2 regions of the Bacillus pretiosus genome follow, and region 1 is predicted to be linked to the other one. Evidence: a T-box and tRNA genes for the amino acid it is inferred to sense, from the RefSeq annotation. Region 1 holds a T-box; the other holds one or more tRNA genes.

Region 1 (10,931 bases):
CGAACTTTTTCCCTTTACGAATAATAGCTGTACAGCAATCTTAAAGTTGTTTCAGACACACGAATCATGTTATTCAAAAATAATTAATTGTGAAAATACTATAAATTTGAGATAATTTGGATAATGAATCCAATTTTAAAAAAGGGAATACAGGAATAGAAAGGGGCGGAAAGACATAGTAAATTCATGGGGAAGACCTAAAATACAAATCCCAAAAACAAAAAGTGAATGGATTGGAGATATCATTGGATATTCATTATTCTTTGGATCAATCATTTTTTTGATTATCATTTGGGGAAGATTACCCGAGGAAGTACCCACACATTATAACGCATATGGGGCTGTAGATCGCTGGGGATCAAAGTGGCAACTTTTGCTTCTACCAGGAATTGGGGCATTCATACTCCTTTTAATGCAAACTTTAGAAAAGTTTCCAGAAGTTCATAACTACCCACAAAGACTGCATGAATCGAATGCTCCGCTGTTTTATTTAAATAGCAGAAAAATGCTTAATCAATTAAAAAATGTCTGTTTACTTATTTTTGCTTTCATCCAATTTGAAACAATTTCAATAGCTTTATATTGGAGCGGCGGTTTCGGAAAATTATTTTTACCGATATTGTTAATTGGGACAGTTATTCCAATTGTCATAGGAATAATAAGACAACGAAAAATTTCATAATAGAAACAGGAGGCTAATCCAATTAGCCTCCCTCCTCATTATTTATCCTCTAGCAATAACACTTTCATGTCTTCTAACGACTCTTTCGTATAGCCAAGTGCTTTTTCAGCATACACTTCAACTGAACCGTATTGCTTTTTCACTTCATCAATCGCAGCTTGTAAATATTCAGCGCGCGCTTCAAACATTGCGCCTAATATTGCTCTACTTTCATCGTTTTGTAGTTTTGCACCTAAAAAAGTCATCATTTTTTCATTTAATTTTTCACGGAAGCCGTTACTTAGTAAATAGTCTTCCATTACTGTTTTTTCCGGTACACCTAGTAAAAGTAATAATAGTGCTGATCCGAATCCAGTACGGTCTTTTCCAGCTGTACAGTGGTTTACTAACGGTAAGTTTTCTGGGTTTTGTGCTAAGTTTAAGAAGCTCACGAATGCTTCATTACCACTTACGAAATCTTGATTCATTTTCACAAGATACTCGCCTGGTTTCCCTAACATAGAAAGGTCACCAACTTGGAAAAATTCATTTATGTTCAAGTCTTTTGCCAAGTCTTGCATAACTGGTAAGCACACTTGACGAGCACCCGTAATCTCTGGATTCGGCTTATGCTTCACTTCAAAATCTGTACGGTAGTCACAAATTAATTTTAAGCCAGACTTTTGTAAATAGTCGATATCCCACTCTGTTAGTCCTGCTAATTCTTCAGAACGGTACAACTTGCCCCATTTTACTTTACGGCCTTCAGTCGTTTCATATCCTCCCATATCACGGAAGTTAAACGCGCCTTGTAATGGCAATCTACGCTCAGCTACTGTCACTGCTTGTCCATTACTTCCTACTAGTCTAAAATATGGACGTTCAGTTTCACTCGGGTTTTGAACTGTACATGATGATTCTCCATTTACCGTTGCAAGTAATTCTCCCGTTTCTTCAATATGCTCTGGTGAAGTACTCCAGTAAATGCGAACTTCTTCTATATTATTTTCCCACTTTATATATAACGTATTGTCTTCATTTCTTTCTACAGTTGCTTGTAACCAATTTCTTTGCTGCTCCATTCTTTCACCAACACTTTCTCGTATAATCGAATCTTTCTCTATTGTATTATAGGAATATCTATTTTGTCGTTCTCATTTTTCTTTTTATCTTACAAACAGGCTAGAAGTTCTTTTACTTGTTCAAAATTTGTACACGGATTCCCGTTAAACAAGTTCAAGAACCTTTTCCCCCTCCTAAAACCTTCTCACATATCGCTCAGTACAACTTAACAACTGACATCCATTCTTTTCAAAAACATCCTTCATCCACTCATTTTGTACATTTGTCTCGCCAATATAATAAGATGCGCCTATTTCTTTTAAGACAAACATTGCCCCTGTAAAGAACGCTGCTTCATACCCTTTATTTCGCATATTTGGAGCAACTGCGAAATACATTAGTTTTCCTTCTTCTAACGTACCACTCTCAATATGCGGGATTACAATTCCTACCGGCTCTTCATCGACACTCGCTGTTAAACAATGCTCTTTCCATTGCTCACCAATTTCTTGTAGCATCATATTTACAAAGTGATCATAATCAATTTGTTCTCCCGTCACTTCATTCCACAGTGAATAAAAAGCGTCTTCGCCTATCTCTTCAATAAGCTTAAAATCAATCTCACTTTCTACACCTTCTACTTCATATATATCCTTAAATACAATCATGTTTTCAGTAGCATATTCAAATGAATACGTTTCGAAAGATTTCTTATATACATCATAATTTGGGCTTTTTGAAGAAATTTCAAAATGTAAGTTTTCTATTCCCTCTTTTTCAGCCTCAGCAATGCAATACTGCACTATTTCTTCTAATTGCTCTTCTGTAAAAAGCTCTGCATTATTTTCTTTTATCATAATAGAAGAAGCATTTCTTCTTATTTTAAAATGTTTTTCTAACTGTTCTATAGTCATCATATACTTCCCTCATCTATGTCATACTCGAATTTCTACTTGTTCTCCTTGCATGAGCAGGATTGTCCTTGAATATATAGAATACTAGAAAACATCGCATCTTTAAAGTGCGGAGGAGGTTCTCCATTGGATATTACAACGTTACAACAACAGTTAGAGCTTATACAACAAAATGACTATACGCAACTGCAACATATAGATATAAATGAGTTAACACTCAACATGCTTCAGTATATCGGAACGACTGATAGTTACGTTCGTTACCAACTTATATATAAATGTTTTGCACATTTCATTCATCATGAATTCCTTATGGATGATCAGCTGAAATTACTTTTACAAACTTGTTTAAGTGATGAGTATTTATATTGTGACATTTACTCCCCGCATACAGATGGGGTTTTCACACGTTCTTATACTGTTTCGTTACTTGCGTTAATACTCCAATTCGCTAACTCGCACTACTTTTTTACAGAAGAGGATATTGAAGACATAAAAAACAAACTCATTACATACACAAACTTAGAAACAGATTTCCGAGGCTATATTGAAAATAAAGGATGGGCTCATTGTCTTGCCCACGTATCTGATGCCTTTACTGAAATTGTTCACAATTCCTATACGACTTTTGAGTGGTATGAAGAATTAATTCATTGTTTATTGAATAAAATCTTCATTCCATCTGACCTTTTTCATAATAATGAAGATGAACGAATTGTTACACCGTTACTATCGATGCTATATCATGATTTTCCGCAAGATGAGTTAATTTCAATTATTTATAAAAAAATAAAAAGGCTTCCTCAAATTAGAAAACGCCTTTCGCTTAATGAGTATTGTATATTATGTGCCAACATTAAAACCTTTTTACGCACATTATTTTTCAGAACGAAAGATGATCATAACTTAGCCTATACAGCACGTAAAACAGAAAGAATGTTAAAAGAACTTCCTAACTATTATTAAAAGCAAGGAGAAATAACATGGGTTATATTGAAGACATGAGAAATTTAGTAGGAAATCATCCACTTATTTTAATAGGTTCACACGCCATTATATTAAATGAGAAAAATGAAATATTACTGCAGCTACGTACAGATTTTAACCGCTGGGGCATTATTGACGGGGCCTTAGAATATAACGAAACGTTAGAAGACGCTTTAAAGCGAGAAGTGTATGAGGAAACTGGACTTATTATTAAAAATCCAGAACTATTCCGTACATACTCAGGACCAGATTTCTTTCAAATCTATCCAAACGGCGATCAAGTACACGGTGTACTCGTTGTTTATATTTGCCGCGAATTCAATGGCGAACTTGTATGCGACCAAACGGAATCGAAAGAACTGCGCTTCTTTCCGCTAGATGAGTTACCTAGTAATCTTCCTTCTGTTATTGAGAGGATTGTTACTGACTTTCAGAATTCGAATTGAACTATTAATATAGTCAAGATGAGATTCACCTTGACTATATTTTTATTTATTATCCTTATTTAACTCTTGTACAATATCCCTTTTTCCTATTCTATTAGCAAAAGGTAGAAAAATAATAAGGACTATTCCAAACATCCCCGCTATTACCGTTACGATAAGTTTGAAATTAAAAAATAAAGGTGTACGATCTATTATACTTACCATATAGGTTAATAATGTTCCTATCACAACGCCTAGCACTATTCCAATAAGTACATATAATTTAACTTGCGTCAAAATAACTTGTACAATCCCCTTTTTCTTAACTATTATTGCTCGTAAAATGGCAAACTCTTTTCTTTTAGATTGAATATTATTTATAAGTGTATTACATACCCCTAATGTTACACTTAACAAAATTACTATAATAACAACAATGAAGATGGACCATCTTTGCTGAAACATTAAATTAGATTGTTTTAACGATTGGGTATAACTACTTATTTTTAATTGTGGATATTGACCTTTTAATTCCTTTAATTGCTCCAACGTCTCTCTCTCATTATTTGAACTAATAAATGCACGCTCAAAAACTGTATAATCTTGTTTATATGTTACATTACTCCAATCCATAAGTACCGCAGGAGAATTCGGTAGCTCATTAACAATTAACCCAATTTCCACCTTACTAGTCGGTCTAACTTTTTGTTCCTGTTCTGAAAATAGACCCAATTGAACGATATCACCTACATGAAGTTTATACCGCTCTGCTAACTCTTCGGTAATAATTATACTATTCTCCAAATTCGCAGGTACTTCTGGCAGTAATCCTTGCTTTTCCATTTCTTTCAAATCACCTAAATTATAGTCAAAAGTAATATATTTTTCACCTTGCTTTAATTCTGCAAGTGAGTTCGTACTAATTGTACTAGCTCCTTTTACACTACTTATTTCTTTAAATATATTTTGTATATGAGGTGAGGAAATTGTTGAATCATTATTCAAACGATTTTCTACAACAATATGTGTTGGAAATTCTCGTTTTAAATATCTTTCATTATTTTTTTGCATCGTTTTAAATATAGTGGATCCGAAGACAACTATCACCATCATTGTACTTATCATTAAGATAACAAATGTATTTTTCCTTACTTGCGGAATTACATTTTTAATAGCAACAAATGTATTCCTTCCAAATATTTTTTTCATTATAGGTAGACATGCTATTAATATCGAAGAAAGATAAATAGGAAATAATATATACACCCCTAAAACAAGAAATATAGACCCTATTAATATCACTATCGCCTGCGTATCTCCCGTATTTGCTACAAATCCACCTAAAACAGTTAAAAATATGCTACTAATTAAAAGGAACTTCCCCATCATACTGCGTGTTTTTTTATTAGAAAAGTCGGATTCCTCATTTTCGCGCATAAGCTTTACTGGCAATATTTTCGAACTTCTGTATGAAGGATATAACATAAACAATTCAATAAAAAAGATACTACAAATCATTGTTACAATTGCTATTTCATAGTCGAAACTCATTGTATTAATTTGAAAAGCAAATACATGCTCTAGCCAACTTTGTAAAAAACGGTTACTTATTACAGCTAGTAACAAACCAAATATTCCACCAAAGAAATTAATTACACTACATTGAATAAATATAACTTTAAACATTTGTTTCGTTGTTGCTCCCATTGATCGCATAATAGCAAATTGACTTTTATATTTATATAAAAACACTTCAAAATTAGACATTAATAATAACGATGTAATAATAAGTATTAATACAGATACAATAACTATAAAAATATGTAATGACACTAAGTTACTTTTTAAAAACTCGTCTTCCTCCGCAATATCGATTCTTAATTCTTTGTCTATTTTATGAATTTGACTAGACAATGCTAGTACATCTGCATTCTCTTTTGCTTTTATCAACACATAAGTAGCCTCATTGTGTTTACCCGTTTTTTCATATACGTGCTGTTTCACCGCACCTTCCGATAAAACGAGTATGTCTGGAGCTGAACCTCCAGCTTCTATATCAGGTAAAATTTCTTTTACTACATAGAATTTATTTTCTATTTCAACCTTTTCCCCAACTTTTACTTGTAAAGTTTCCGCTAATCCATCATTTAATGTTACTTCTTCATTTGATAGATTTTTAGAGAAGTGATATCGACTTTTAGATAACGAATCATTTTGAACACCTACTGTATAAATAGTTGTATTCAATTTATTCACTTGAAAATGATTTACCAATACTTTTGACATGTATTCAATATTTCCTTGTTCCTTAATATTTTGTAGTAAAGATTTATCCATCAATTTATTTTGATCAGGGTTATATCCAACAGATAAATCCATATCTCCATATAAATTTTTAACTTCATTTATAACAGACTGTTTGGCATGACTCGAAAATACAATCATCGTAACAATTAGAGAAACAGCCAACATAACGCTAACTATAGAGGAAATAGCAGTAAATTTATTCATCTTAAAAAAGCGTAAACCTAATCCTCGTACTGATTTTATCATTTTGATTTCTCCATTAATTTTTTAAATTTATCTAAAATAATATTCATATCATTTACTCCATGAGAACACGTATAATCATCAACAACTTCTCCATTATGAAAGAAGAGAACCCGATCTGCATACGTAGCAATGTGAGGATCATGAGTAACAAGAATCATACTTTGATTAAATTTTTGTTTCATATCGACTAGTACTCGTAAAATATCATTAGACGTATTGAAATCTAAATTTCCAGTAGGTTCATCTGCAAGAACAATTGGAGGAGATGTTATTAATGCCCTACCAATTGCAACACGCTGTTGTTGTCCCCCAGAAAGCTGAACTGGTCGATGATTTCTCCAATTTACTAAACCAAGAACATCTAATATTTTATTTGTTTTTTCTCGTATCTCCTCTTCTGAATCAGTTGATAATATGAGGGGTAACGCAATATTTTCTTCTACAGATAAATCCTTTAATAAATGAAATGACTGAAATATAAATCCTATGTTATCCCGCCTGTACTCCGTTGCATATGGTTCAACAAACATATTTTTAGGGACTTCACCATTTACATATACGACTCCCTCATCAGGTTTGTCTAAAGCACCAAGTATGTTAAGCAATGTACTCTTCCCAGACCCACTCGTTCCCATTACAGCAAGGAGTTCTCCTTTATTTAACTCCAAAGATACATTTTGTAAAGCTCTAACATTTGTATCTACACTCTCATAAGTCTTACTTAAACCTTGAACTGCTAACACAATTTCACTCATCTTTATTCACCTCAACATGATTAAATGTTACTTCCTCCATCAGATTAACTTGAATTAAAATTTTTTCTTTTAAATTACTAGGTGGTACAATTTCTGTTCCTATTTGAACTAGCAACATTTTTAATTGGAGAATTGTAACCATTTCTATCCCTCCCTCACTCTATATTGGTAACAAATTTAAATTTCGTTCGATTTTTTTATAAAAAAAACAAGGGAACGCTCAGCGTTCCCTCTCAAACCCAATCCGTTTTTTAATTTCTGCTAAATTTACCTTCGCAATAGTACGCGCCCGCTCAGCACCTTTTTCTAACGCTTCATATAATAAACTTGGCTCATTCATATACAGAGCGTACTTTTCACGAGGTCCAGCTAATTCACGGTCTACAACGCGAAACAACTCTTTTTTCACATCGCCCCATCCGATTCCAGTTTCATACTTTTCGCGCATCGACTGTATTTCATCTTCTGTCGCAAATTCTTTATATATCATAAATAACGTTTCTAGTTCTTTCGGTTCATTCGGAAGTGAGGAGTCTGTTTTAATTTTAAATATTAATTTTCGTAGTTTTTCTTGCTCTGTAAATAATGGGATCACATTTCCATAACTTTTACTCATCTTCCTTCCATCAAGACCAGGTAAAATGGCACCTTCTTCTTGTATGACATACTCCGGAAGCGTAAATGTCATACCAAATGTATGATTAAAATACGTCGCAATATCACGCGCGATTTCAATATGCTGAATTTGGTCTTTCCCTACCGGCACATGAGTAGCTTGAAATAGTAAGATGTCAGCTGCCATTAAAATCGGATACGTATATAATCCCATATTCACGCCTGCATCTACCTCTAAACCCAATTCTTTATTTTGCTCCACCTTCGCTTTATACGCATGGGCACGGTTCATAATCCCTTTCGGAGTTAGGCAAGCTAATATCCAAGCTAATTCTAGAATCTCCGGCACTTCTGTTTGTCGGTAGAAAATAACATCTTCTCCAAGTCCAAGTGATAACCAAGTAGCTGCTACCTCTTTCGTATAACTACTAAACTGACTTGGATCATGAACAGCATTTAACGCATGATAATCCGCTATAAAATACAATGCTTTTCCTTCATTCTTCTTTGACATTTGTAATGCAGGTTTAATCGCACCAATATAATTTCCTAAATGAGGATAACCTGTCGGCTTAATTCCTGTTAACATTATTTTTTCGCTCACCCTAACTCCTCCTTCCTTAAAATAAAAAGAGCCCCTCATCCTATAAAAAGGACGAGAGACTCCCGCGGTACCACCTTCATTAGCTATCATTCATAGCTCACTTCAACTTCGTAACGTGAAGTAACCGTCTTTGCCTACTCATTTCAGCTAGAAGCTCCGGAGCCCATTCCATATTCATCCCTTACTGATTTCCACCACATATCAGCTCTCTGCAAAGTTTTGAATATGTACTCTTCTCTTTCATTGCTTTTCGTTATTTTTTTACAGTTTATCACATTTCTCGTTCTCTCAAAACTGAATTTTCTATTTTTATTAAGTTTTAACAATAGTTATTACCAATTTATTCCGAACGATATATAATCAATATATATAGAATTGATTTGTAATACAAAAACGAGGTGATGTCATGGGTTGGTTTACTAAAAAGAATGATACGTTTAAGATTGATGTATTTAAGAACGATGATAATAGTCACGATGATACTTTAGGGGTAATTATACATTTCACACCTATCGCAATATATTTATACACCTGCGATGAGTACATAGAAACATTTGACGGTGCGCTCACTTTTGAAAATGAGAACGGAAATCAAGTAGAAATCGGGGGTACCTTCATTTCTCTTGAAGTAGATGCTAATTTTCGCATGGACGATTTAATTTTTGATTACAAACTAAAGGAAAGCAATCTACCTATCATTGAATTAAAAGCCTACGCATAAGGTTTATTTGTTTACTTCAACAAGAGTATAAATAAAAAAAGGGCTAAAACAGTTTTATCTGTTTTAGCTCTTTTTTACGTATTCAACTTAACAAATCTATAACTATGCGTTACTAACACTTTTAATATCGCATATCCTGGAATTGCTAAAATAATCCCCATAATTCCAAATAAATTTCCGGCAGTTAAAATAATAAAAATGATAGTAATTGGGTGAATGTCTAGCTTTTTTCCCATAACTTGCGGAGAAATAAATTTACCTTCTGCTAATTGTACGACCATCATTACAATAATTACTTTTAACACCATTGCTGGCGAGTCAATAAATGCGATAATTAATGCTGGTGTAATTGCAATGATTGGTCCTACGTACGGAACGATATTTACAATCATTGCTAAAATAGCGAGTAATACCGCATATTTAATACCAATAATAAGGTAACCGATTAATAGCATAATACCGATAAACAAGCTAACGATAATTTGTCCTCTAATATACGAGCTAATCGCATAATGCATATCATCTAGTATTCTCATCGCTGCTGGTTGTCTTTGCTCTGAAATAAACTTTAAAAAGTGGTTTGGTAATTGTTCACCATCTTTTAAAAGATAGAACAATATAAACGGAACCATTACAAACGTTAAAACGACCTCTGTAACAGTACTTAAAAATCCAGTTACATTTCCAGTTACTGATGATAGCGACTTCGTAAAATCAACTGTGTAGTCTTTTACCATACTCGCTACATCAATATTTAAATTCTCTTGAATTTTGCCTAGTAAATTACTTTCCCCGAATCTACGTGCTGCTCGTTCAATTTCATGACCGAAATACGGTAAGTTATCTATTAATGCATCAATTTGATCTTTAATAATCGGGATTACTGTTACAACTAAAAATACAAATAATCCTAGTACTATTATATATATAGAAGCGATTGATACGATTCTTGAAACACCTTTCTTTTCTAAAAGCGAAACGAATGGATGCAAAATATAAAATAGCACTCCCGCTAATAATACGGGGAAGAAAATTGTTTTTAAAAAGACGATAAACGGAGTAAAAACAAAAGAAATTTTCGTTAGCAGTAATATGTTAATAAACAATAACGCAAAGCCGAGTAACACCGCTAAATAATTTTGTTCTCTAAAAAACTTTTTCAACTTATCTCTTTTTCTAATATTTAATTTCTCCAATGAAACCACCTCTTCGAATGATGAAAAGCCCTTATTCAGGGCTTTTCATCATGATCTATATCTTTATTTTCTTGCAGCTTTCACTACAAATGATACAATAAGAATTAATACGATTGCACCTAATAATGCTGGCACGACATGAATCCCACCAAATGATGGCCCAAAAGATCCAAATAGTCTACCACCTAATGAAGCACCTAACAAACCTGCGATAATATTTCCAAACATACCACCCGGAAAATTTTTACCCGTTATAGAACCTGCAATTGCACCTATAATAGCACCAACTATTAATGTGATAATCCATCCCATCTTTAGCCCTCCATTTCTATTATGGTGTATTTCTTTTTCATACTAAATTGTTATGTAACTATTATAATTATTATATCCAATAAAGAAAAATCTTGTCAAATCTATGAAAATAAAGTCTATAAGGAG
Region 2 (10,931 bases), 2.6 Mb from region 1:
GAGAGAATCCTAAGGTGTGCGAGAGAACTCTGGTTAAGGAACTCGGCAAAATGACCCCGTAACTTCGGGAGAAGGGGTGCTTTCTTAACGGAAAGCCGCAGTGAATAGGCCCAAGCGACTGTTTAGCAAAAACACAGGTCTCTGCGAAGCCGTAAGGCGAAGTATAGGGGCTGACACCTGCCCGGTGCTGGAAGGTTAAGGAGAGGGGTTAGCGTAAGCGAAGCTCTGAACTGAAGCCCCAGTAAACGGCGGCCGTAACTATAACGGTCCTAAGGTAGCGAAATTCCTTGTCGGGTAAGTTCCGACCCGCACGAAAGGTGTAACGATTTGGGCACTGTCTCAACCAGAGACTCGGTGAAATTATAGTACCTGTGAAGATGCAGGTTACCCGCGACAGGACGGAAAGACCCCGTGGAGCTTTACTGTAGCCTGATATTGAATTTTGGTACAGTTTGTACAGGATAGGCGGGAGCCATTGAAACCGGAGCGCTAGCTTCGGTGGAGGCGCTGGTGGGATACCGCCCTGACTGTATTGAAATTCTAACCTACGGGTCTTATCGACCCGGGAGACAGTGTCAGGTGGGCAGTTTGACTGGGGCGGTCGCCTCCTAAAGTGTAACGGAGGCGCCCAAAGGTTCCCTCAGAATGGTTGGAAATCATTCGTAGAGTGCAAAGGCATAAGGGAGCTTGACTGCGAGACCTACAAGTCGAGCAGGGACGAAAGTCGGGCTTAGTGATCCGGTGGTTCCGCATGGAAGGGCCATCGCTCAACGGATAAAAGCTACCCCGGGGATAACAGGCTTATCTCCCCCAAGAGTCCACATCGACGGGGAGGTTTGGCACCTCGATGTCGGCTCATCGCATCCTGGGGCTGTAGTCGGTCCCAAGGGTTGGGCTGTTCGCCCATTAAAGCGGTACGCGAGCTGGGTTCAGAACGTCGTGAGACAGTTCGGTCCCTATCCGTCGTGGGCGTAGGAAATTTGAGAGGAGCTGTCCTTAGTACGAGAGGACCGGGATGGACGCACCGCTGGTGTACCAGTTGTTCTGCCAAGGGCATAGCTGGGTAGCTATGTGCGGAAGGGATAAGTGCTGAAAGCATCTAAGCATGAAGCCCCCCTCAAGATGAGATTTCCCATAGCGTAAGCTAGTAAGATCCCTGAAAGATGATCAGGTTGATAGGTTCGAGGTGGAAGCATGGTGACATGTGGAGCTGACGAATACTAATAGATCGAGGACTTAACCATATAATATGTAGCAATGTTATCTAGTTTTGAGAGAACATAAAAAACTTGTTGACTTTTAAAGAAAATAAGTTATAATAATGATTGTCTCAAAAGAATAATGTCTGGTAATGATGGCAGAGAGGTCACACCCGTTCCCATACCGAACACGGAAGTTAAGCTCTCTAGCGCCGATGGTAGTTGGGACCTTGTCCCTGTGAGAGTAGGACGTTGCCAGGCAATATTATTCCGCAGTAGCTCAGCGGTAGAGCTATCGGCTGTTAACCGATCGGTCGTAGGTTCGATTCCTACCTGCGGAGCCATTGGAGAGCTGTCCGAGTTGGCCGAAGGAGCACGATTGGAAATCGTGTATACGTCACAAGCGTATCAAGGGTTCGAATCCCTTGCTCTCCGCCATAGGATTTATAATATTTGGCCCGTTGGTCAAGTGGTTAAGACACCGCCCTTTCACGGCGGTAACACGGGTTCGAATCCCGTACGGGTCACCACTTTTGGAGGATTAGCTCAGCTGGGAGAGCACCTGCCTTACAAGCAGGGGGTCGGCGGTTCGATCCCGTCATCCTCCACCATATAAATTATATGAATAGTATTATCGCGGGGTGGAGCAGCACGGTAGCTCGTCGGGCTCATAACCCGAAGGTCGCAGGTTCAAATCCTGTCCCCGCAACCAAATGGTCCCGTGGTGTAGTGGTTAACATGCCTGCCTGTCACGCAGGAGATCGCCGGTTCGACCCCGGTCGGGACCGCCATTTTAATAAGGCTCGGTAGCTCAGTCGGTAGAGCAGAGGACTGAAAATCCTCGTGTCGGCGGTTCGATTCCGTCCCGAGCCACCATTTATCTTAATAATATACGCCGGCTTAGCTCAATTGGTAGAGCAACTGACTTGTAATCAGTAGGTTGGGGGTTCAAGTCCTCTAGCCGGCACCATGTAAGTTTCGGAGGGGTAGCGAAGTGGCTAAACGCGGCGGACTGTAAATCCGCTCCTTCGGGTTCGGCAGTTCGAATCTGCCCCCCTCCACCATTTACATAGGGGCATAGTTTAAAGGTAGAACTGAGGTCTCCAAAACCTCCAGTGTGGGTTCGATTCCTACTGCCCCTGCCAAATATATTTACACAACATGGCGGTTGTGGCGAAGTGGTTAACGCACCGGATTGTGGCTCCGGCATTCGTGGGTTCGATTCCCATCAGTCGCCCCATTTTTATTTTTAAAATTACAAATAATTTAATTGATACTTACATATAATTAAGTAAGAATTCGATGGGCTATAGCCAAGCGGTAAGGCAACGGACTTTGACTCCGTCATGCGCTGGTTCGAATCCAGCTAGCCCAGCCATTTTGCGGAAGTAGTTCAGTGGTAGAATACAACCTTGCCAAGGTTGGGGTCGCGGGTTCGAATCCCGTCTTCCGCTCCAATAAAATTTAACATGGCGGCATAGCCAAGTGGTAAGGCAGAGGTCTGCAAAACCTTTACCACCGGTTCAAATCCGGTTGCCGCCTTTCTTTTGTGCCGATGTGGCGGAATTGGCAGACGCGCACGACTCAAAATCGTGTTCCTTCGGGAGTGTCGGTTCGACCCCGACCATCGGTATCATGAACGGCGAAAAAAACTCTATACAATTAGTATAGAGTTTTTTTGTATTTTCTTTTCATTATATGACAAAATAAGTACAAAAAGTGTACGGTGAGTAGACTGCGAAACATTAAAAGGATAAAAACAAACATTCATTTTTATCCTTTTAATTGTGATATTCTATAAAATTCCAGCAGAATATTGTATATACAATATTCCCTTCGAGCACTCTAGAGAGAATTTCTCCAACCCGGTGACATGAAGTTAAATCCGACAGCACCAGTAGATATTAGTACATTATCAACGGTTAAGTTTGTAATTTCTAAAAACCTCTTTTCAAACTCTTCTTTGTTGTACTTGTACATAGTTGAGTGGCACGCCCACATGTGCGTTGAAGTACTCAACCAATCTCCTAATTCCTTTAATTCAGGAAATGACTCAAATTGAATTGGTTCATCTAATTTCATGAATCTCACTTGATAGATAGTTGGGTTTAACTTCTCTCCTATTCCTTTCAGACCATGTGCTTTTTTCTCATGTGAATGTGTCATACTTCTCCCTCCATCTCTCTTCAAATTTTTTCCTTTTTTTATTATACAACAATAGAAAGTAGTTATGGGAATATTATGGAAATATGTATCGGCTATATAAAAAGACTCTAACATTTCTGTTAGAGTCTTTTTTGTTAAATTATACTATGTGCTTCTAAAATTCGTAATAAATGTAGAAATTCATGTATAATATAACTTGTCGAAAGAACAAAATGATAGTAATTTATATTATGTCTGTAATATGAATCAAAAATGAACTTTTTATATTTCTTTTAAAAATGTGTTGAATACACATTATATTTCATATTAATATTTTTATGTAGATTTAAAACGGGAAAGAGAGTGGAAAGTATGGGTCGTAAATGGAATAATATTAAAGAAAAAAAAGCATCAAAAGATGCAAATACAAGCCGTATATACGCGAAATTTGGACGTGAGATTTATGTGGCAGCAAAACAAGGCGAGCCAGATCCAGAATCAAACCAAGCGCTTAGAGTTGTATTAGAACGTGCGAAAACATACAACGTACCAAGAACAATTATTGATCGTGCAGTTGAAAAGGCAAAAGGCGGTTCAGAAGAAAATTATGACGAGCTTCGTTATGAAGGATTCGGACCAAATGGATCTATGGTAATTGTAGATACACTTACAAATAACGTAAACCGTACTGCAGCAGATGTACGAGCTGCATTTAGCAAAAACAGTGGTAACATGGGTGTAAACGGTTCTGTAGCTTACATGTTTGATGCGACAGCTGTTATCGGTCTTGAAGGTAAAACATCAGATGAAGTTCTTGAAATTTTAATGGAAGCAGATGTTGATGCACGTGACATTCTAGAAGAAGAAGATTCTGTTATCGTGTATGCTGAACCTGATCAATTCCATTCCGTACAATCTGCACTTAAAGATGCTGGTGTTGAAGAATTCACAGTTGCAGAATTAACAATGCTTGCACAAAGTGATGTAGAACTTCCTGAAGAGGCTCAAGTACAATTTGAAAAAATGGTTGATGCATTAGAAGATCTAGAAGATGTGCAACAAGTTTACCACAACGTAGACTTAGGAGAATAATACGATAGAAGCCCCTGTTCATTTAACGGATAGGGGCTTTTTTTCATGAAGTTAATTAAGAGGATGAATTAGTAAAGGTATTTTGTTTTAGACAGGGAATATGCTTATAGGGATATATGAAATAATCATTATTTCTAGGAGGTTTAATATGGAACATAAAACACCAAAGCATATCGTTGCTGTAGCAGGTTATTTAACAAATGAAAAAGACGAAGTGTTATTAGCTAAAGTACATTGGCGATCGGATACGTGGGAGTTGCCAGGAGGACAGGTGGAAGAAGGAGAAGCGCTCGATCAAGCTGTTTGTAGGGAAATAAAAGAGGAAACAGGATTAACGGTGAAGCCTATCGGTATTACAGGAGTTTATTATAATGCTTCCATGCACATTCTAGGTGTTGTTTTTAAAGTGGCATACGTGAGCGGTGAAATACAAATTCAGCCTGAAGAAATACAAGAGGCTAAATTTGTTGTTTTAAATGAAGAGAATATAGATGAGTATATAACGCGTCCTCATATGAAATCCAGAACGCTTGATGCGATGAGAGCAACACATTGTATTCCGTACGAAACGTGGGAAGTGCAGCCATATAATTTAATAGGTAGATTGTGAAGAAAAGAGTAGCCGGTTTGAGATACAATCAAATCACTACTCTTTTTTGTATACTGTTTAAGAAAAAGGTCAAAATAATAATAGTGCTAGTATTGATTTCAGGAACGTTTGTTCTGTATAATGTATGATATATTGTATACATTTAGATTACTAGATACTTACAAATATATATTTTTGTAGATGATATAATGAAAATAGGATGTTTTAATAGGGAAGTATAGGCTTAAGGTATACTCTGTTATTGGTTTAGCATAATCTATATTCAATATTTCAGATGAATAGTAGATAAAAAAGGACTGTGATACAATACTTTTTTATACCTTACAATGATGTAAGGTACGTGTAAGAGAAATCGATGGGATATTTTTTTACAACAAGGTATTCTTAAAGTAAGAGTTATACGCTGTGTGGAAAAGAGGTGTTTAAGATGAAAGAACGAGTATTATCTAGGGTGAACTATCATCAAAAAGTTGCATTAAATCCAATGACTAAATTCTTTTATAAAGCCATTATTTTATTATTATTGTTAAGTTGTACGTTATTATTCATTGGAAATATAATGATCGAGCAAAGTGATATTAGTAAATTACATGTACCTGCTAAGTTAGAGGTGCCAGAATCATTAACACATGCATTTATTGCGACAGAAGATAAAAGGTTTTATCATCATAACGGTTTAGATTATATAGCGATTGTCAGAGCGTCTGTTGAGAATATAAAAGCTGGTGGTGTTGTGCAAGGCGGAAGCACAATTACACAACAGTTATCCAAAAATGCCTTTTTAACGAATGAACGTACATTTTCTCGTAAGTGGAAAGAAATTTTTTATACGAAAAAAATTGAACGGACATTTACGAAGGATGAAATTTTAAAATTGTATGTAAGTAATATTTATTACGGAGAAGGAGCATGGGGAATTGAAAAAGCAGCAAACCTTTACTTCGGTAAAAAGGTGAGCCAATTAACGTTGGCTGAAAGTGCAATGATGGCTGCTGTAGTAAAGGCACCCGCTTATTACTCACCTGCACAAAATTATGATAAGGCCGTAGAGAGACGAAATGTCGTTTTGAGATTAATGGAGAAAGAAGGCTATATCAATCATAATGAGTATGTGCAAGCAGTTAGTGAGAAGTTAGTAATTCGTCATGATATAAAAACAGAGCAGTCGATGTTAAAGAGTGCTCGTGAAAAAGCAGTAAGCTAAAGGAAGTTCCTACATAGGAGCTTCCTTTTTTTGAATAAATTGTGACAAATTGTGACACAATATCGTCACAATTATTGTGTTTTTGTAATTTATGTGAGCGTGTTCATTGCGTGACGTATATAAGTGTTGATATTATGTGTATTGTGTACAATGCTGTATACAGAATATGAATTTAAAGAGGAATGTATATGAAATCAAATAAACTCATGGCTCTTGGTGTAGTTTTTTCTATCGCAGTATTGATTGTAATCGGAACAATTGCGTATAGCATCATAAATGACAAAAAAGATAAAGGGAATGAGATGTTTGCTTATTCCACACAACAATCTTTAGGGAAAGATGATGCCCCAGTTAAGGTAGTTGAATTTGGAGACTTCAAATGTCCTGCTTGTCGTACTTGGGATGTAACAGTATTACCACGATTAAAAGAAGAGTATATCGATAAAGGTAAAGTGCAGTTATACTTTATTAACTTCCCATTTATCGGAAAAGACTCTGATTTAGGTGCAGCAGCTGGTGAAGCAATTTATAAACAAGATCAAGATTCATTCTGGATTTTCTACGATGAGATTTATCAAAGTCAAAAGAAAGACACGGAAGAATGGATTACAGAAGAATTACTTCTTAACATTGTGAAAGAGAAGCTTCCGAAAGTTGATGTAGAACAATTTAAGAAAGATTTACACAGTAAAGAAATAAAAGAAAAAGTACGTAAAGATTCAGATCGTGCTCAAAAATTAAAAGTTCAAGGTGCTCCTTCAGTATATATAAACGGAAATCTTGCAAACCCTGATTTGGATAGTATGAAGAAGGCGATTGATAAAGAATTGAAAAAGTGATGAGATACTCATCACTTTTTCGACTTTTTTCGATAAAATTCTTGCTTCCGTTTTTTTTACATGCTATACTACTTTACATAAGTTATTCTAATATCTTATATTTATTTCATATTTGCGGGTGTAGTTTAGTGGTAAAACAAGAGCCTTCCAAGCTCTGGTCGAGAGTTCGATTCTCTTCACCCGCTCCAAATTTTATTAAATGTTTTTCTATAAATTGTGATCAACGCAGTGTTTCGTTTCTAAGATAAACGAGGCATTGCGTTTTTTAATGTTTGAAAAACATAATTGTATGCGAAAATAGAAGTAAAGAATAGTATTCCAAAAGTGAATTGCTAACCAATATAGTCGTTACATAAGGGATGGATTCATCTGAGGAGGCGATTAGGAATGGATTTTGAACAATTAAAGCAAGATGTCATTGCGTATAGTAAAACAATTGGTATAGATAAAATAGGCTTTGCTAGTGCCTCACCATTTGAGGAATTAAAGCAGAGGTTAATCCAGCAACAACAATTAAATTATCAATCGGGATTTGAAGAGTCTGATATAGAAAAGAGAACGAACCCACAGCTTCTACTACCTGGTGCAAAATCAATTATTGCGATTGCATTAGCGTATCCTTCAAAATTAAAAAATGCACCATTAAGTAAGCGCGGAGAACGCCGCGGTATTTTTTGTCGTGCCTCTTGGGGACAAGATTATCATCTTGTTTTACGAGATCGTTTGCAAAAATTAGAAGCATATTTAATCGAAAAACTTCCCGATATAGAAGTTAAGTCAATGGTTGATACGGGTGAATTAAGTGATCGAGCTGTTTCGGAGCGTGCCGGTATTGGATGGAGTGGTAAGAATTGCGCTATTATTACACCTGAATTTGGTTCGTATGTATATTTAGGAGAAATAATTACAAACGTTCCCTTCCCACCAGATCAGCCGATAGAAGATCAATGTGGAAGTTGTACAAAATGTATTGATGTTTGTCCTACAGGCGCTTTAATACAAGGAGGACAGTTAGATTCGAAGAAATGTATTGCATTTTTAACACAAACGAAAGGATTCCTACCGGAAGAATACCGCGACAAAATAGGAAATCGTATTTATGGATGTGATACATGTCAGACTGTTTGTCCGAAAAATAAAGGAATGGATTTTCATAATCATCCTGAGATGGAACCAGATCCTGAGTTAGTTAAGCCGTTATTAACACCACTTTTAACAATTAGCAATCGTGATTTTAAAGAGAAATATGGAATTATGTCTGGTTCATGGAGAGGTAAAAAGCCGTTGCAACGAAATGCAATTTTGGCACTTGCGCATTTTAAAGAGGCATCAGCAATTCCAGATTTAATTGGTGTTATGAAAGACGATCCAAGACCAGTACTTCGCGGAACAGCAGCATGGGCACTTGGGAAAATTGGTGGAGATGGCGTGGGCGAAGCTATTGAAAAAGCGATGCAACGTGAGAAAGATGAAGAGGTTCTTCATGAAATGAATCGCGGACTTGAATTGTTAGCGCAGAAAAAAGAGTAGATAATATCTCCCTTCTTCATATTGTAATATGGGAGGGAGACGAAATGGTTGTAAAAATAAATATTGAAAAGCAAGTACAACAATTTTTAGCATATGTAACAGAGAAACGAACAAATGTAGATGGTATTGCTGAAGATTTATTACAAATAGCACAGAGAAAGAAACAATTGTTTCAAAAGCGTAATGCAGAGATAGTGAAAGCAACTGCGGATGTTTCTTTCATGAGACAATTAAATAATAGCAATCATCAAGAAATTGATTATCAAATACATTTTAAATATTTAATTAAACATAAAGAATTATTTTATATCGAAGAGGAACAACTAAAACGAAGAGTTTGTTTAAATAATAGTCGGGTAATAGGTGATTATGCTATTGAAGTGCCAGAAGCAGTTGGAATGAGTGAGACGTTAGAAAGGGAAGTTACAAAAGAGAAGTATGGTTCTTATCAGTACAACCGTTTAGAGGCGGTTAAATATGCAGAGCGTTGGTGGGATGATCGAAACCCTGTATATCGTAATTTCCCTGATAATTGTACGAATTTTATTTCTCAATGTCTTCATACTGGAGAAGTACCAATGAATGGATATCCTAATATTCGCAAAGGATGGTGGCAAAGGGAGAATCAGTGGAGTTGGAGCTGGGCTGTCGCACACTCTTTTTATTGGTATTTGTCAGGTGCTACAACAGGGCTTCGAGCTGAAGCGGTAGAAAGGCCAGAGGACCTTATTCTTGGTGATGTCATCGCTTATGATTTCGAGGATGATGGTAGGTGGAATCATACGACGATTGTAGTAGCAAAAGACGCAGATGGTATGCCACTTGTAAATGCACATTCAGCGAATAGCCGTCGGCGTTATTGGAACTATGAAGATTCTAGTAAATATACACCACAAATGAAATATAAATTCTTTCATATTATTAATGGGTAGAGATTTTTCGCTCAAGTGGTATAATACGTAGTAGACAAAAAACAGAGGTGAATATCGCGTGGGAGTACATGTTGTTTTATATCAACCAGAAATTCCAGCAAATACAGGGAATATTGCTCGTACTTGTGCAGCAACTGGAACAGAATTACATTTGATTAGACCGCTTGGATTTTCAACGGATGATAAAATGTTAAAGCGTGCAGGATTAGATTATTGGCAGCACGTGAAAGTTACGTATTATGATTCAATTGAAGAATTTTATGAGAAAAATAAAGACGGTGAATTCTTCTATTTAACAAAGTATGGCGAGAAAGCTCATACAGCATTTGATTATAGCAAACGTGAGAAGGATTACTATTTTGTATTTGGAAGAGAAACAAACGGCTTACCAGCTAATGTAATCGAAGAAAATTTCGATCATTGTTTACGTATTCCAATGACTGATAAAGTGCGCTCATTAAATTTATCTAATACAGCAGCTATTTTAATTTATGAAGCATTCCGTCAACAAAATTATCCGGGATTAGATTTAGAAATTGTTTATTAAAAGTCGCCATATGGCGACTTTTTTTCTAAAAATAAAAATAATATGTAATCATACATTTAAAAAAGGGTACATATTCATATAGAATGGGATATATGAATAAAAATAGATTAGACGGGTTGAGATAAATATGAAGGAACAATATAATAATCAAAATACCTTTTTAAGTATGATAGATATGGATTTAATAAGAAGAGGACTATTACATGCTATTCAAGATTTAGTATTTATTGTGAAAGTTATGGATGAGGAAACCTTTAAATATATTTATGTAAATAAGATAGGTATGGATTATGCGAAGCTAGGCGAAGAATGTTATGGAAAAACGTTTGCTGAAGTATTATCAGAAGATACGGCGGAAATATTGCGAGTGCAATATGCAAAAGTAGCGAGCGAAGCGAAAGCACATACCTTTTGTGATGTAGTTAGTTTACCAAAGGGTGAGTTACATTATGAATCTTCACTTAATCCTGTATTCGACGAAGAAGGAGTATGTCAGTTTATTATTTGTATTACGAGGGATATCACAGCTCAGATTGAGGAAAAGGCAGAGATAGAGGAAAAACAAATGTTGTTTAAGTCGTTATTAGAATATAATAATGACTCCATTATATCTATGGATTCTATAGGTAGAATTACATATGCAAATCCAGCAACGTATGAAATATTTGGATATCGATATGAAGAATTACATAATAAATTTATTTTTGAATTTATTAATAAGGAATATGAAAAAGATTTTCAAATTATATTTAAAGGAGCCCTGCAAGGAAGGGCAAAACAAATTGTTTCAAGGAAATATGTTCATAAAGAAGGGTACGAGCTCTATATTTCTT

What was found. A T-box is a leader RNA that pairs with one kind of tRNA and senses whether it is charged. The one in region 1 lies ahead of ACU8YW_RS16540 (tryptophan--tRNA ligase), so its partner is inferred to be a tRNA-Trp.
Region 2: it encodes a tRNA-Trp, which carries the amino acid that the T-box ahead of ACU8YW_RS16540 (tryptophan--tRNA ligase) is inferred to sense. The anticodon was not compared.

What each region holds. Positions count from the first base shown of each region.
Region 1 is NZ_CM129593.1:3,223,310-3,234,240, forward strand. Features, by position in the region: gene ACU8YW_RS16500 (DUF1648 domain-containing protein) at 233-682, shown strand; gene ACU8YW_RS16505 (tyrosine-protein phosphatase) at 721-1,743, opposite strand; gene ACU8YW_RS16510 (GNAT family N-acetyltransferase) at 1,918-2,640, opposite strand; gene ACU8YW_RS16515 (DUF2785 domain-containing protein) at 2,764-3,603, shown strand; gene ACU8YW_RS16520 (NUDIX hydrolase) at 3,621-4,070, shown strand; gene ACU8YW_RS16525 (FtsX-like permease family protein) at 4,113-6,602, opposite strand; gene ACU8YW_RS16530 (ABC transporter ATP-binding protein) at 6,599-7,357, opposite strand; gene ACU8YW_RS16535 (hypothetical protein) at 7,350-7,499, opposite strand; gene ACU8YW_RS16540 (tryptophan--tRNA ligase) at 7,578-8,615, opposite strand; T-box leader at 8,621-8,829, opposite strand; gene ACU8YW_RS16545 (hypothetical protein) at 8,983-9,297, shown strand; gene ACU8YW_RS16550 (AI-2E family transporter) at 9,372-10,493, opposite strand; gene ACU8YW_RS16555 (GlsB/YeaQ/YmgE family stress response membrane protein) at 10,557-10,805, opposite strand.
Region 2 is NZ_CM129593.1:545,279-556,209, forward strand. Features, by position in the region: rRNA gene ACU8YW_RS02790 (23S ribosomal RNA) at 1-1,244, shown strand, start outside; rRNA gene rrf (5S ribosomal RNA) at 1,345-1,460, shown strand; tRNA gene ACU8YW_RS02800 (tRNA-Asn) at 1,469-1,543, shown strand; tRNA gene ACU8YW_RS02805 (tRNA-Ser) at 1,546-1,637, shown strand; tRNA gene ACU8YW_RS02810 (tRNA-Glu) at 1,655-1,729, shown strand; tRNA gene ACU8YW_RS02815 (tRNA-Val) at 1,735-1,810, shown strand; tRNA gene ACU8YW_RS02820 (tRNA-Met) at 1,835-1,911, shown strand; tRNA gene ACU8YW_RS02825 (tRNA-Asp) at 1,915-1,990, shown strand; tRNA gene ACU8YW_RS02830 (tRNA-Phe) at 2,000-2,075, shown strand; tRNA gene ACU8YW_RS02835 (tRNA-Thr) at 2,094-2,169, shown strand; tRNA gene ACU8YW_RS02840 (tRNA-Tyr) at 2,180-2,263, shown strand; tRNA gene ACU8YW_RS02845 (tRNA-Trp) at 2,271-2,344, shown strand; tRNA gene ACU8YW_RS02850 (tRNA-His) at 2,364-2,439, shown strand; tRNA gene ACU8YW_RS02855 (tRNA-Gln) at 2,503-2,577, shown strand; tRNA gene ACU8YW_RS02860 (tRNA-Gly) at 2,582-2,656, shown strand; tRNA gene ACU8YW_RS02865 (tRNA-Cys) at 2,671-2,741, shown strand; tRNA gene ACU8YW_RS02870 (tRNA-Leu) at 2,751-2,832, shown strand; gene ACU8YW_RS02875 (DUF3884 family protein) at 3,045-3,365, opposite strand; gene ACU8YW_RS02880 (YebC/PmpR family DNA-binding transcriptional regulator) at 3,717-4,436, shown strand; gene ACU8YW_RS02885 (NUDIX hydrolase) at 4,585-5,046, shown strand; gene ACU8YW_RS02890 (transglycosylase domain-containing protein) at 5,474-6,250, shown strand; gene ACU8YW_RS02895 (DsbA family protein) at 6,439-7,089, shown strand; tRNA gene ACU8YW_RS02900 (tRNA-Gly) at 7,204-7,277, shown strand; gene queG (tRNA epoxyqueuosine(34) reductase QueG) at 7,477-8,619, shown strand; gene ACU8YW_RS02910 (amidase domain-containing protein) at 8,664-9,551, shown strand; gene trmL (tRNA (uridine(34)/cytosine(34)/5-carboxymethylaminomethyluridine(34)-2'-O)-methyltransferase TrmL) at 9,610-10,098, shown strand; gene ACU8YW_RS02920 (sensor domain-containing protein) at 10,226-10,931, shown strand, end outside.